2 linked regions of the Saccharobesus litoralis genome follow. The protein of the gene in region 1 interacts with the protein of each later gene in a pairwise test. Links are inferred from orthologs where the notes say so. Each region holds a gene or a part of one and is shown on either strand. Other genes may lie near its edges.

What was found. The genes of interacting proteins can lie anywhere in the genome.
Region 2: the proteins of C2869_RS16600 (region 1) and crp interact in binary tests that used the Escherichia coli proteins (3 or more experiments, as listed by UniProt). The link is inferred for Saccharobesus litoralis from one-to-one orthologs.

The regions. Positions count from the first base shown.
Region 1 is NZ_CP026604.1:4,459,421-4,467,706, reverse strand. The notes cover bases 2,854-5,805. They hold C2869_RS16600 (YacL family protein), read left to right. Parts: upstream 2,854-4,110; coding sequence 4,111-4,500; downstream 4,501-5,805. Other genes in these bases: C2869_RS16590 (hypothetical protein), read right to left, coding at 5,007-5,805; C2869_RS16595 (YgaP family membrane protein), read right to left, coding at 4,735-4,959; C2869_RS16605 (CHASE domain-containing protein), read right to left, coding at 2,854-3,827. Outside these bases: C2869_RS16610 (methyl-accepting chemotaxis protein), read left to right, coding at 1-905; more of C2869_RS16605, read right to left, coding at 1,050-2,853; more of C2869_RS16590, read right to left, coding at 5,806-6,425; C2869_RS16585 (outer membrane lipoprotein-sorting protein), read right to left, coding at 6,425-7,186; C2869_RS16580 (efflux RND transporter permease subunit), read right to left, coding at 7,261-8,286.
Region 2 is NZ_CP026604.1:2,505,256-2,513,315, reverse strand. What follows is about bases 1,722-4,447. They hold crp (cAMP-activated global transcriptional regulator CRP), read left to right. Parts: upstream 1,722-2,631; coding sequence 2,632-3,264; downstream 3,265-4,447. Other genes in these bases: C2869_RS08805 (GGDEF domain-containing protein), read left to right, coding at 3,403-4,447; C2869_RS08815 (diguanylate cyclase), read right to left, coding at 1,722-2,115. In the rest of the region: more of C2869_RS08815, read right to left, coding at 1-1,721; more of C2869_RS08805, read left to right, coding at 4,448-4,893; C2869_RS08800 (mechanosensitive ion channel family protein), read right to left, coding at 4,917-6,107; C2869_RS08795 (VOC family protein), read left to right, coding at 6,192-6,605; C2869_RS08790 (TIGR04219 family outer membrane beta-barrel protein), read right to left, coding at 6,867-7,619.

The DNA.
Region 1 (8,286 bases):
ACGATGAAATTGGCGAACTTGGCTTAGCTTTTAATCGGTTTGTTGCCAGTTTACGGACTTTAATTTCACAAGTTAGGCATGATGTTGATGATCTTCACGCTAGTTCAGATGTTTTAGGGCAGTCTGCCAATAAAGCTGATGCGGTGGCAAAACAACAAAGCCAAGCGTCAGATATGATAGTGAGTGCCGTGCATGAGATGAGTTTAGCGACCAGAGAAATGTCATCTATTGCGCAAAATACGGCGGATGAAACAGAAAGCGCCATGCGTTTTGCGTCACAAGGTGTGGAGGTGATCAATAAATCAGTTGTGCAGATTGAGCAGTTGTATCACACAGTGGAAGGCGCGTCGGACGGCGCTAAAAAATTATCGGTCGAATCATCAAATATTTCTGGTGTGTTAGATGTGATCCGCGGTATTGCTGAGCAGACTAATTTGTTAGCACTTAACGCTGCGATAGAAGCGGCTAGGGCGGGCGAGCAAGGTCGTGGCTTTGCTGTTGTTGCGGATGAAGTAAGGACTTTGGCCCAAAAAACGCAAGAATCGACAGACAGCATTCAAAGCATGATCTTAGCTGTGCAAGATGGTGTAACTAATGTTGTTGATAAAATTCAAGATGGCTTTGACAAGGTAACCAGTTCTGTGGAGTTAGCCAAAGAGACCGAGACATTACTGGACAATACACTGAGTCGGGTGACTAAGGTTAAAGACATGTCGATCCAAACAGCCACCGCGACAGAGGAACAATCTGCAGTTACAGAAGACATTAACCGCAATTTACATGATTTAAACAGCCAAATTCAAACTACTTCTGAGGTCGCCGCAGATACTAAGAAAGCATCCGCACAAATTCAAGGGTTGGCAGGCAATATTCATCAAGGTGTAGGGCGATTTAAACTGAATTAAATTGGCGACCGGTAACTTCCTGACTCTCAAGCTGTGGACGGCTATTACCTCGGCTTTTGCGTACCGATAGGGCATGGGCCTGTTTTTTCTACACAAAAATAGCTAGCCTTGTTTCAACTAATTAAAATTTAGTCGAACAGTGTGCTAGCTATGCTCAGCAAAGCACATTTCAATCGCTTGGCGTAATTGCTCTGCGTTAAAAGGTTTAGTTAAATAATGGTTTATACCTAACTCCGCGGCTTTTTGTTTGTCTTGTTCAGACACGCTGGCGGTTAATGCGATAATGGGTAAATCAATTAAATTTAATTTGCTGCGGATGGCATAAGCCGTGTCAAAGCCATTTAAAACCGGCATATGCAGATCGAGTAATAATAAATCTAACGCGTTTTGTTCAATATGATCCAATGCTTGCTGGCCATTGTTAACAGCTTCACATTGAATATTGATCAATTTGAGTTGCTCGCGCGCGACGATTTGATTAATTTCGTTGTCTTCCACCAATAGCACTTTCAGGTGACTAAAATCCGTTGCCGGTTGTGAGTCTTGCATGTTTAGCGCTTCTGAATTGGATTGCTCCTTAGTTTCTACAGCAGAAGTTTTCTCGGCAGTTAAATCGACTTTTAGTGGTAATTCGACGGTGAATGTTGAACCAACATTCAGTTCACTTTGCACATTGAGCGTACCTTGCATTAAATCAACCAGTTGTTTAACTATGGTTAGACCTAAGCCAGTTCCCCCAAAAGCACGTGTATTCGATTCATCGGCTTGCGTAAAAGCGTCAAATAAGCCGTCGATATATTGTTTGTCTATACCTATACCTTGGTCTTCGACTTTAATCGTCAGTGTGCAAGTATTGGAGTTGATAGGGGCCGTTGTTACCGTTAATTTTACTTGTCCTTGTTGGGTAAATTTAACGGCGTTAGAACATAGGTTAACCAGAATTTGTTCTAGTTGCGTTTTATCACCAATGAGCTGGTTTTGCTTGATGTCTGCATGAATATTAAAAGTGATGTTCTTATCCAAGGCTTGTTGTTCAAATAATACACGCGTTTGCTGAACAACATCACTTAGAGAGAATGGCGCTTCGATTAGGTTTAATTTACCACTGTCCATTTTAGTTAAATCTAACACATTATTAATTAGATTTAACAAATGCTCAGACGACTCGAGCACCTTGTTAAAGTAATCTTTTACTTTTGGATCTTGAGTGCGGCTTCTGCCAATTTGACTAAAACCGACGATGGCATTTAATGGTGTGCGGTATTCGTGGCTCATATTTGCTAAAAATTGGCTTTTAGCGTTATTGGCTTTAATTAAATCTTGATTAGTTTGCTCAAGTTCGGCCGTTTTTTGTGTAACTTCTAGCTCTAATTTGTGATTAAAACCAGTCACTATCATAATGAAAATTGTGCTAATGACTGCGAGTAAGCACCCTAGGATCAAGGTTATCCAACTTGTCCAGTCGGTGGCTTTAGCATCAAAATTAGAACTGCTAGCAAAATTAAAGGTTAATGGTGTCGAAAACCATTCAATCGTTTGACTGTAATGAAAATTAGCCGTTTTGTTGTAGCCATTATTAAATAGCGTTTTATTTTGCTCTTGATAAATAACTTGTACATGGAAATCGTTATTTGCTGCTTGTTTGTATATTGAGCTTAGCAAGGTGTCGATTTCGATAACGACTTCAGTGATACCCATTAAGTTTTGGTAGTTAGTTTGGCCTTGTGGCGTGCCTTGCTTAAACAACGGATAGTAAGCTACAAAGCCTGTGAATTTGTCGCGCTGCTGTGCCAGCGTTAAAGGCGGGGTGATTTGAATCGTCCCCTGAGTAACTGCTTTGTCAATAATAGGTGCAGCAACAGGATGGGTCGTTAATTCTAAACCCACTGCAGCTTGGTTGGTTTGGTAGGGTTCTAAAAATAATATGGGTAAATAGAATGCTTTACTTGGGGTTGCAGTTAACTGTTTGTCATGGTTTAAACTTTTTAATGAGTAGTCGCTAAAACCATAACTTTGTGCTTTTTTGTAAAAATCAGCTAAGTTTTTATGCTCGACTTTAGGGATCCAACCCAGCGCCCGTAAATTAGTATCATTGACGTTGAGCATAGTTGTAAAGGTTTTAAACTCGTCTCGGGTGACTTCTTCACTTGCTTGAATTAACCCAGCTAAAGAGTATAAATGTTGAGCAAATTCAGTTTCAGCCAATAAAATTTGGTTTGTGAGCTTTTGCGTTTTTTCAACAAAGCTAAGTTGTGCTCGCTCGTTAAAATGACCACGCGATAAAAAGAATACGCTGCTGACTAAAACAAAAATAATTAAAGACGGAGCAACAACCTTCCAACGATAAGGCGCTCGGCTAAAGACTTGATTATTGAACAGAAGTAATACGAGTGGTGTAAAAAATAACGTGCCAACAGAATCACCCACCCACCAAGTTAGCCAAATAAAAGCAGTTTGTTGGGCAGATAAGTCGTTATTGATAGTCAACACTGTTGCACCCACACTACAGGCCACAATACAAGCCATTGGCCCAGCTAACAAAGCAAATTTCACTATGCTGCGTAAGGTATAAAGCTTAATCGGGAGTTCACAATAACGATAAATTAAACAGCGAGCCAAAATGAGCTGTAAGCAAGTGCCTAATGCTAGGCAGCTAGGGATAAGCCAGTCAGATAATGAAGATGCAAAAAAGGAGTCAATGCCGACTTGAGAGTTGGCTAGAGTGGAGCCTAAAAAAGTGCCTAGTAAAGCCCAGCGTCCTAGTTTTAAGTAAATGGCTAAACCTATACCAGCCGCAGGCCAAATTGCGCTAGCAAATCCTGGTGGTATAGCAAACAATAAGCCGAGCTTGGCAAACAAAAAATAACAAACAAAAGCAATGCTGATTGCAAATAGGGGCTGATATCTCAAGGTCGTTAGCATTTTATTTTAAGCGTTATACTCTAGTTATAGCATTTAATTGTTAAAGTTACTGCCTAACCATTGATTTACTTTGGTTTATTTGCGTTTTTTTGGTGATTTTTTCAAGTTGTTTGTCATTTTTTAGACAATTTGCTTTTTAGCATCCCATTACCTCAGTTGTTATACTGAGGGTAATTCACTCACTATTTATTGCATATTGAAAGTCGCGAGTGAAGGATGAGAATAAGATGCGTATAAAAAGTACGTGTTGAAGGTTGTATGTGCAAAATTAAGTTGAGAGCGTGTGGATTACCATTTTAAAACAGATTTAACTGGCCGGTATTTATGTGACATGTCCATGGAGCATGGACTATTTGGTCGTTGGCTAATGGATGAGGTTGCAAATAACCCAATAACTATCCATCAAGTCTGCTCTTTAATTAAAAAAGCTCAGAGCAAGCGCATAGAGTGCCTAGCTTTACATAAGTTGGGGGCTGAGGTTACTTTATACTTAGACAGTGATGAAGCCGTGGTCAAGGTTAATCAAGGCGAGGGTTTTGAACCCGATCTATTACCAGACAATGAATTATATTTAGATGATTTAAGTGTTCGGGCTGGATGTGGTTTCGATGATTTTGTTAATTTGTTTTACGCTTGGTGTGATTTTGTCAAAGTACAATGCGACGCACCATGAGTAGGCGCCTGAATCAAGCGTCGAACCTACAAAAATAGCTAGCCTAATATCAACTCATCAAATTACTCTTGAAGGTCGAGGTTCAATGCCTCGACAAAGGTTGCAGATATTAGGCAATGTGGCAGCTAGAAACCACGCCTGTAGCAGCCTGCTGCTATTGTCGAAATAAATTTCGATCTATACTGAACAACGTCAACACATCAAAATTATATTGAAACAGTGTTAGGCGTTATGTCACTTATTTTGTTCTTCTAATGTTAGCTCTCTTTCGGTTTTTATATTGCAAACTTTTTTCATAAAAATGCTGGCGGGGCAAAAGCCAGTAAAGCTTTGCTGAAATAAGTTAACACCAACAAATAAAGTAAACCAAATAAAGTTTGGATGGATAAAGTAGGTTAAGGCCACGGATAATATGATCATTAATCCGGCAAAGGCAGTAAGTGATTTTTCTAATGACATCATGAAGATAGCTCCTATTAAAGCTCTGATTAGTTAAAGCTGGCTAGTTAAAACAGATATTGAATTGAGGCGTAATAATTACTGGCGTTCTCAAACTGACCAAAAAACGTTTCAGGTTTACCTAAAAAATGATTAAGGCCGATTTTATAGTGCCATTGGTCGTTTGGTTGATAGTGCATAGTCAGTCGAGAGTAGTTGTCGTGTTCTTGCAGTTCGTAAAATTGAAACCAATCTACAGTGAGTGTTTGCATGCTATTTTGCCATCGAGTATTCACGGTTATTTGTTTACGGTTTTGATTGGTGGTGTCGTTACCGATAGCGTTTCGCCAATGGAACTGCAAGGCCAAACTCAAATTAGCTTTGATTTCCTGTTCGTAACCAATCAGCCATTGCTGGTTTGATTGAGCAAGGCTGATAAATTGATTTTCTATTGGCGAATTTTGTGAATGGTCATGGTAGCCATATTCCGATTTGAATAACCCATTGGCTAGCGGTGAGATCAGGCTAGCACCAAGGCTGCGTATTTTATAAAAGGCTGGCTTGCCTTGAAAATCAATCGCCTCCGGTGACTTGCTATAACCATCAAATCCGTATATGGCAATATCATTACTGCCTATTTGTTTACTCAGTCGAATGGCCAATTCGCCATCAGACGGTTGATTGGCTGTCAATCTAGGCGCGATATTTTGCTGCTGTGCACCACTATAAAAAGAAAATATTTCGCCATTAATATAATGGTCAGCTTGCATTTTAGGTAGCCAGACTAAATCAATATTGGCGAATGAATAATAACCGGATAAGCGAACAGCGGTTGAGGCAAGCTTTAGGTTGTTATCGTCACGCCCTGCAAAAAATGATTGCCAGTCTTTAGCGAAATGGTCGTTAATAAATACGTAATGTCCAACCCCCCAAGTCAGCATTTGTTTACCCATTTTTAGATCCCAGTTTTGCCCCTGTTGACCTAATTTATGCAAAGAGGTTTGCCAACTTAATTCACGTATATCAATCTGGCTCGATGCCTGCACTTGATCGTAATAAATGTCAGCTTTACTAATAAATCGAGAGCCGTCAAACAGGGAGTTTGTCAAAAGGTGTTGCCAGTTAAGGTGCAGTTTTATATCACCTAAGGTTTGCTTTTGCTTGATGACAGTATCACGCTTGAAACGCTGGCCGAGGGCAATTTCTACATAACCCGTTATTGGCGCTATGGCACTACTTTTGCCGTCAGTCGTCGTTTGCTCTGCCTGTTCCCAGTCGTCCCAGCTACTGTCATCCCAGTCATTTTTATCGACATTTATTTTATCCCCATCGTTTATACCTTCGCTTGTGTGACCGATAGGCTTCACGGATATGCTGTTTGTTGGTGTACTGGTTTCTTTTGCCTTTAAGCCAAGAGGGATAACTTGTAAAAAAAGTAGCCATAATAAAACGCCAGTTTTAAAGTTTTTATGTGGAATACTAAGCATTATTTAAACCATTGGCTGGGTGGATACCGTAAACTACGTTCACTGAATAAACTGTCTGGTAAACCAATATCGTATTGCACATTACGAAACTCCATTAACGTATACCCGCCGGATATTAAATCACTCACTTTTGAGCGGGTAACCGTAGGATGGTTTTGCAAGGTTTCTATTTGAATGGCTTCAACTCGTCGATAATGCTTATTGTCTTGATTGTAGTAATCAATGGTAACCGGAATAAAATTTTGCTTGTGTATTTGCACTGTATAATGACTAAACTCAACGCTTTCCGGCTGTTTAGGTGTCGCTTTAATTAAGTAGTTTTCACCTGATGAGTCGAGTAACTCAAAGTTATCTAAAAGAGTTGAACGTCCACTCACATCTTCATAGAAAAAATGAGAACCCACGAATGATGTGCGCTTGTCACTCGCAGCGATACGTTTCACTAAATCTAAGCCAGGTAAATATAGCCAGCGGTTATCGTCTTGCTCAATATTATTACTTTTTTCAACTCGAAAGACGGTTCCTTTTATATCGGTTGGGCGCGAGAACATGACTAGCAGGTTTTGTTGCCCAGTCTGTTGGCCATTTTCAATCACATCTTTTCTGAGCAGTGAAAACTGGCGCATGAGTTTACGCCCTTGTTGGTCAACAATTATGATCCTAGCAAGGCTACTGCCGTCATCGCCAGCATAATACGCCGCTTGCTCGGCTTTACGAATAATTTGCTCAGCCGTTAGGGCGTAGGCGGTAGAGTAGGTCATTATCAGCAAAACAGTTGTGATAATCAGGCTTAGCCGCATAGTATTTATATTTGTTGAAAGCGTAGGAAGATGGATCATTGCTCTGTGTCTCCTTGTACTTTGGTTGTTTGGATCAATAGATTGGGAAAAAGCATAAATAGCGTTGGTAGTAATACCAAAGTGACGAGCGCAGATATCGCCATAATGCTAGCTAAAAATATGCCTACGGTAATGTAAGGTACCAGTGGTGCAAACAAGAGTGGGGTAAAGCCAAGTGCGATAATAATCGCGTTGCGACTAATGGCATTAGCTGGCTCTGCAAACATAAGCTGTATCGTGTTTTCGATATTTTGTTGCTGTTGGTAAATTTCGCGCGCTCGTTGCAAAAAGTGAATAGCGAAGTCAACCGATAAGCCTAATGTTAATGCTGAAAGCACCGCAATCGGCATGTCATAGTCTTTACCTAACCAGCCAATCAAACCATAAATAAAGCTAATGGTAAGACTAAGAGGAAGCATGGCTAATAAGCCAAATGTGATCGAACGAAACAAGAGCGTCATCATGATAAACACGATAATAAAAGCGCTGATTAAACTTTCGGCCATTCCCCATACCATTTGCTCTTGCCAAACTACATTCAAGTAGGCCTTGCCAGCCCAACTTAGGGATAATTCTTTAGGTAACGGCTGTTGTTGAACATAAGTCTCTACCCATTCAATCACTTGTAACATGGCTTGATTATCGCCACTGGTTAGTTGTAACCATATCAAGCTGTTTTGATAGTCTGGCGTAACGAAGTGCCACAGATCTTGCGGTCGATGAGAGGATTGATATTGCAATAAACTTTGTGCAATACCTTGAGACGAAGTAGGTAATTGATAGTCAACATCAAGGCCTGAATGTAATTCTCGATTGACAACTTTAACGATATCAACAATTGAGCTAGATTTACCGATTTGCTGTTTATCATTTAAATAATTTTGTAAACCTTCAATGTAAGAGAGGACATCGGGTTGAGTAAAAGGCTTGCTGGTTTCATGTTCTAATTGTGTGAGCCATTGCTCTAACCAGGTTGTTGCCTCTTTGTCGACGCCTGAAAATAGCTTGTCGTCAATCGCGAA
Region 2 (8,060 bases), 2.0 Mb from region 1 along the record:
AGCTGGTAATTCTAGCGGTAACTGTTGACTTATATGCTGGCTAACACTAATCGGCTGGCCACTGAGCTGAAATCGGCTAAAGCTCAATGTCGGTTGCAGGGTTTGCAAACCTATATTGTCCGGATCGATCAGCAAGAGTCCTTTACTTCCTCCGTAAACTAAAGTGCCATCACTTAATTTGCTATGCGCCCCCCACCATTTATTACCAATATCAATGCCATCAGCTCGGGTCAAATGACGCGCCTGCCAGACTCTAGGGTCAATAACATACTCCTCTGTCCAAATCCGGTTTTGCTTATCTAGCAGCATGTTAGCCCCGAGGGATTGCTCATGAATACCCACTAAACGGTTCACTGATTGCAACTCGGCTTGCTGCTGCTCGAAACTCAGTAAACGATCCAAGCCTTGCGATGTAGCAATCCATAATTTACCTTGCCGATCAACGGTTAACCCACCTATCGTCGAACTCGACAAATGACCTTTAATAATCTGCTGCGCGTGCAGTCGATAAACCTTATTATCGTTAGGTAATACGTAAAATAGTCCATCAAACGTTCCCAGCCACAAAGTGCCATCAAACGTTTGAGCTAGTGCATTAATCGTTTTATCAAATGTCAGATTAGCTTGCTCGGCATAATAGAACTGTTGAAAACGACCATCGGCTAAGCGTTTACTCAGTCCGGCATAAGTACCTATCCACAAGCCTTGATCAACACCAGCTAACAAAACCCTGACATGGTGATCAACCAAGCCATGCGCTTCTGTAAACCAAGTTTCTTGCAATGTGTAAGGGTCTAGTTGCAGGAGTCCTTGATGAATTGTCGCCAGCCAAACTTGATGCTTGTCAGTTTGCACCATAGACATCACATGGGCTTTGTGTAATTTACCTGAAGCTAATTGAATACGGCCCGATTGCTGAGCGTAGCGTGTTACACCATGACCACGCGTACCCACCCAAATTTCGCCTGAGCTTAATTGCGTAACTGAGCCAATATTGGCGTAATGCAAAAAATTAGGTTTAAACACACTGGGCTTAATTCCACGAATGGTTAAATTAATCGGGTTATATAAATTTAAGCCACTGCCCCATGTGCCAATCCAAATTAGCCCTTGGCGATCACGGTATAACGTGTCGATATTATTCGCATTCAAGCTAGTATTGATACTGGGGTCATGCTGAAATTGTCGGTTTGTTTGCAGGCTTGTCAGGTCGATTTCGAAAATTCCGCCAGTTGTAGTTGATAACCACAAGCGCTGACTATCTGGCTGAGTAAAATCACTTACCCAATTGTGAATAAAGGGCTGTGGGCTATCCAACTGGGTCAATTGCAACCATTGCAAAGCTTGTTGTGATGCACCGTTGGCGGTTAATACTCCAACCCCATAATTAGCAGTGCCAAGCCAAACACGCTTATCTGCGGTTTGATACAATGAACGCACATCAATAATCGAAGCTGGATCTTGTGTATCGAAGCGATACACCACTCGCTGCCATTGCATGTTCTGCAGGTTTAAACGATTTAAACCTTGCTTACGACTACCCACCCACAAAAACCCTGACTCGTCATACAACAAAGCTTGTATAATTTTGCCACTAATTTGTGTACGAATATCAAGTTGCTTTATATCTTGAGTCTGTGGGTTGTAAAAACTCACGCCGTTGGCAGTACCAAACCAAATTCGACCATGCTTGTCACCGGTTATGGTTCGTACATAGTTATCACCCAAGCCGCTCTTGCCCGGCGTAGCTTTAGTGTAATGCTCAATTTTTAACGTGTTTGGATCATAAACAAACAAGCCATCATTGCGTGAACCGGCCCAAACTCGCCCGTCAATCCCAGCCCACAAACTGCGAATTACACGTATAGGGGTTCCATCAGACGCTTTGGCATAACGCTTAAACTCGTAACCGTCATAGCGAAATAATCCAGTAGGGGTTGCGACCCAAATAAAGCCTTGCTGGTCTTGTATCACATCAGAGATAACACTATCAGGCAAAGCGTCTTCATTACCAACAGAAACAAAATACCCTTGACCTTGCTCAAACAAATTGAGCGCCCAAGTGCCAGCAACAGGTAAGAGTAAAAAAACAGTAACAAGAGCAAAACGCAGCACAGTAACCTAATGAAAAAATGTGACATTATTCATCTATTCAGTATAGAAGCCTTTTTGATTCCTGTGCTATGCATACGTATTTGTTCAAAAATACCACTGTGGATAAATCTGTGAATTTAATAAGGAAAACATATTGAAAGGTTAAGGATATCCGGTGAATTTTTGCAAGGAGCCAAGTAAAAAACTCAATAAAAAATGCCATTTTAAAGCCTAATACATCAATAGAATGACCGCTGTGCATAACTCTCTGGATAAGATCTGATCTATCTGTATAAAAGCTATGAATAGCATATTCATCTCGCTAATGAATATGGATTAGTCTTTTACAATATGGGGATTAAAGAAAATTGTTAAGAAAGTGCAAATAAATAAACAATTGGCTAATTAAATCTGTTTTTAAGGTCAACAAATTTTGTTACTGTATATCTATATGTGTGCGCTACTTAACATACACGGTTAAAATAGCGCTTTTGGGCACAACCCAGTAATAACGACTATAAAAAGGTTGGAGGCAACATGCCTGTTCCATTTTCTTTAGCGACAGATGAAGAACTAAATAAGTTTGTTAGCTTCTGTACGCGCCGTGTTTTTCCGGCAAAACATATTATTATTCGCGAAGGCGATCAGCCAGAAACATTACACTTATTGTTACGAGGCTCAGTATCAGTAACAACCGAGAGTGACCAAGGTAGAGAGTTAGTACTTGCTTACTTAAATCCTGGAGAATTCTACGGCGAATTAGGTTTGTTTGATGGCGGATCACGTAGTGCTTGTGTTACTGCACGCACTGAATGTGAAGTGGCAGAAATAGGCTATGCCAAATTCAAACAAATTTGTATGGAAAACCCGCAAATTTTATTCCGAGTTTCTAGCCAGCTAGCTCTAAAACTTCGTGATACGTCGCGTAAAGTGGTCGATTTGGCTTTCTTAGATGTGACTGGTCGAGTGGCGCGCGCCTTGTTAGAGCTAGCTCAAAAGCCAGATGCCATGACGCATCCTGAAGGTATGCAGATTAAAATTACCCGTCAAGAGCTGGGTCGTATCGTGGGTTGTTCACGCGAAATGGTTGGCCGAGTTCTTAAAGAATTGGAAACTCAAGGCTTAGTTGAAGCCCATGGTAAAACCATGGTTATCCACGGTGCTCGATAAGCCTGTAGCTAATTCACTATTCAAGTAAAAATTGTTAAAGCGGCGTTTGTTTAGCAAGCTCCGCTTTTTTTTATTTGTCGACGCCCGCCAACAAGCCAATTATACTAAAAACACTATTCGTCAAATTGGTAGGCCCTTATGCTGCAAGTATTCTTGGATCTTAATTGTCCATACAGCTACATACTGCACGAGCGCCTAATCAATCACCCTGAATACAGTGTAATCCAATGGCATTACGTTGAACATTTACCCACGTTAGAAGCGCAAGACCACGCAACAATCCATGCACAACTTCTAGTAGATATTGATGCCATCAAAAAAATAGAGCCTAATCTACCAATCAATGCACCGGAATTTTGTATCAATAGTCGTTTGGCTATTTTGTCGCTAATGATGGTGGAAAAATGCTATCCACAAAAAGCAGCCTCATATCGATCATTCTTGTTTCGCGCTTATTGGCAGTATGGTGTTGATATTTCTCGCTTTGACGCTTTGCATGCCATACTGGCCAGCTTAAGCACGCCTTGGTTAGATTACGACAACGATGTCGAGCACAGACAATTGTTATCACAAAAACATTGGCAGCAAGGTGACTACTCGCACCATTTACCCGTTTTAATCGGTCAAGGCAGCGCCATCGCCAGAGGTTTGCTCAGCAATGAAAAATTAGATGAGTTTTTAGGTGGTGAATTACATACGGATGCTGTCGCTGAAGGCTGTGACTTTTCCGGTGAATATCATATTGCTTGTATTGGCAAATCAAAACTGGCGCAAGACTGGCGGCTCGATACCTATGGCTTTAACCTGTCTATATTTGACGATTTCAGCCAGTACGACAGCCAAACCCGCGGCCAACAATTTGACGCCATTCTTGTCGATTTTGGCGATGAACATGATGAACGTAATCAATCTTTATGTGCAGTTGCCGAAGCCAAGCGTAACGACTTAGATTACCCCATTATCTGCATTCTGGATAATCCCAATCCAGCGGTCGAGTCGCTCGCCCTCAACCTAGGGGCCAATGATACGCTACTGGTGCAAGATGATGTATCTGTGCAGTTAACGCGTATCAAAAAACGGATCAATACCCACAAAGCCATTAGCATATTAAGCCGTCACGCTTATGTTGACGGTTTAACCGGTTTATTTAATAAACGCAGCTTTGAAAAAAGCTATATTCGCGAATGGCGGATTGCCGCGCGCAGCAATTTACCGCTGAGTGTCATTTTACTCGACTTTGATTACTTCAAACGCTTTAACGATACTTATGGTCACTGCGCCGGAGACGATTGCTTAAAAGCCCTCTCTCAGGTTATCAAAACCAGTTTATTTCGCCCCTCAGACAGCGCAGCGCGCTTTGGCGGTGAAGAGTTTATTTTATTATTGCCAGATACCGATTTGGAATCGGCTTTAATTGTTGCTAATCGCATTCGTAAATCCATTACTAAAAAGCGGATCCTGCATGCAGAACACCCTAATTCAGACTATGTTACGGTCAGTTTAGGGGTTGCCTGCGCCAAAAAAGTCGCCAACTTAAAGTCAGGCGACTTAATTCAATTAGCAGACACCGCTTTGTATAAAGCGAAAAATGGCGGACGTGATCAAGCTTATGGCTTACTGCTAGATTAGTCTCTATTAAATCAACAAGGGCACTATTCAGCCCCTGGAGCGACTTGGCTTACACCTGTTTGAATATCAGCACCACTGGCTCGTTGGAAACCACGTAAGCCAAATTCAGGTAACAACACTAACATATAGTTGATCAAATCCGCTTGTATCTCTTCGTAGTTACGCCACGCGTTATCATTAGTGAAACAATACAATTCGACAGGCACTCCTTCTGCTGTAGGGGCTAACTCGCGTACTAACAATGTAAATTCAGACTTCACTTTAGGGTGCTGTTTTAACCTCAGCTCAACATAACGTCGGTATAAACTTAAATTACTCGTGGCTAAACTTGTGTCACACTCAGCTAACTCAGGAAATTTTTTAGTTAATTCAGCCAGTAGCGTTTCATCCAACGCTGTAATGGTCTGTATGTCTATAAATATAGGTCGCTTAATGCGTCGGCCGCCAGAGCGCTCCATGCCTTTCCAGTTTTTAAAGGAGTTAGACATCACACTATGGGTCGGAATACTAGAAATAGTTTTATCCCAATTTTGTACCTTAATGGTATTTAAGCCTATTTCTAAAACAATGCCGTCGGTATCAAAGGTTTTCACTTCGATCCAATCACCAACTGAGATCAAGCGGTTGGCAATAATTTGCACGCCGCCAACAAACCCCAAAATAGTATCGCGAAAAACCAACAACAACACGGCAGTAATGGCACCTAAGCTTGATAATAAATAAACCGGCGACTTACTGGTTAGCAATGAAATAACCAATACTAAAGCCACTAAAACAACCAGCAGCTTAATTATTTGCACAAAGGCATTTATCGGGACATCACGCGATATTTCTAACTGGCGATAGCTATCTGAAACCACATTGAGGCCAGCGAAGGCCAATTGGATAAAAACGAATACCGCAAATAATTCAACCCCAAGCAAGATAAACTCATCACCTACCGTTGGGTGTTGGGTAATAATATTTAGCAAGGCGACTAAACATAGTAAACTGCCTAAGCGCGCACTTTTGTTTAAAACATTATGCCGCTTTAACGACGCATCAAATGAATCCTTGGTTGCTTTGGTTAAAAACTTTGCCAATAGGCGCAATATAATTTTAGTTGTGTAGTAGGCAAATAACGCCAACATGACTAACAAGCAAAAATTGACAAACAAATGTAAAAACTCAGGCAACCCCTGATACAACGAATACCAAGCTTCTATCCTTTCCATCACCGACACTGTATTAGCATTTGAAAAATTAAGCAGAAGACTAGAGTATACTTAAGCAAAAGTGAACCTTAGTATTAGAGAAAAATGCCGTTAAAAATCGTTGGCTTAGATCATATCGTTTTACGTACTTCTAACTTATCCGCCATGCTAGCTTTTTATCAAGATGTATTGGCCTGCCCGTTAGAGCGCCAATTACCGCCAGAAGTGGGCTTAAGTCAGTTGCGAGCGGGCAATACGTTAATCGATATAGTCGATGTAAACAGTGAGTTGGGACGCTTAGGGGGCACAGCACCAAGCCAACAAAATAACAACTTAGACCATTTTTGTTTGCAGTTTACTGGATGCGATTTACCTAGCCTTATCCAACATTTAACCGCGCAGGGGGTAAAAGTAGGCGATGTTGCAGAACGCTATGGCGCACAGGGCTTTGGTCAATCTATTTATATTCAAGATCCCGACGGCAATACATTAGAGTTAAAAGCTCATAAACCGACTTAAAAATACATTTCAAGCAAGCAGTGTGCATCTAACCATTTGTAACTAACAAGCCTGTATTTTTGATGCCAGCAGGAATACAGCTAGTTTGCAGGCTCTGCAAGCATAAATGCTCTCCCACAAAAATATTAAACCAACTATGGCTTATGATTTCATAACGCTGAATAGCGACATAAATACAAAAAAAGCGCTAACTTATTACAGCTAGCGCTTTTTATACATCTAAACTTTTATACAAAACGAATAAAAGCTTAAACAGCAAAATTAGAAGTGTAGTTGCACACCAACATAAGCACCTGATACATCAAAGTCAGTATCGATGTCATCTAAGTCATCTAACTCTAATGCAAATGAACGGTAACCTAATTGCACAGCTAAATCTGCCGCGACAACATCAATCACTTCATACTGAATACCGGCATTGAAATCTGACAAGCTGTTGCCGTCATAACCGACATAGCTCATGTCTGCGTAAACAGATAAACCCGTTAATGGTAGACCAACTGAAGCAGCACCGTAAAGCATAGGTACAACACCGCTAAAGGTTTTAGTTGTTGAGTCTTCAACTGAATCATCAACAAATAACTCACCATCAATTTTCTTACCATTGAAACCAATATCTAATGATACTAAGTCATTATCTAAGATTTCATAATAAAGAATAAAATCAGTATTGGTTAATTTAGCATCAGTCGTGGTTTGTGATGTATAAGTTTTACCGAAGAAGTCGTACTGACCATTAATTGAACCTTCAATTTCAATATCATTCTGACGAACTTTAATATTCGGTACTAATGGGATTGGGTGCTCTAAAGCAACATAAAACGAGGTTGAAGTTTTATCATCAAAGTCGAATGTTGCTGATGAATCTTTTGCATCTTGACCAAAGCTACCGTCAGCACTCGTTTGCCAACCTTGAGCACCAATATAAATACCATAAAGCATATCGGCATTTGCCATCGGTGCGGTTAATGCAGCTGCTAGCACACCTGCTTTTGCCATATTTGTGAATTTCATGTGTAGTCCTATTTTTTGGTTTATTTTCCAAAATAGCCTAAGCCATTGAGAGGCCTAGAATTAGTTGCAGTCAGTACTGCTTGCGTATAGTTATGACAGATAATATCGAATAAATAAAGCTTACCCCAAGCCATTATTATTAAATTTCGTTGAAAAGCGCACGATTTATCAATTAGCAGTAAATACTGGTTTAAGTCGAAAAACAAAAAACATTTAAAATTCAATGAGTTGTGATTTTTCTGTAATTATTTGTTATTTATTTTCTATTTAGAGGAACTAATGGTTTAGAGGCTGGTCATATTAAACGTGATTGGAATGTGTTTTTTGTATCTCCCTATAAGCCCATTAGCGTTTAGTCGCTAATGGGTATTTTTTTGCCTTTTTTCTTACCTAGCATTATTTGTATAACCCGTAAAACCAGCGGTAACAAACAAAAGTGGG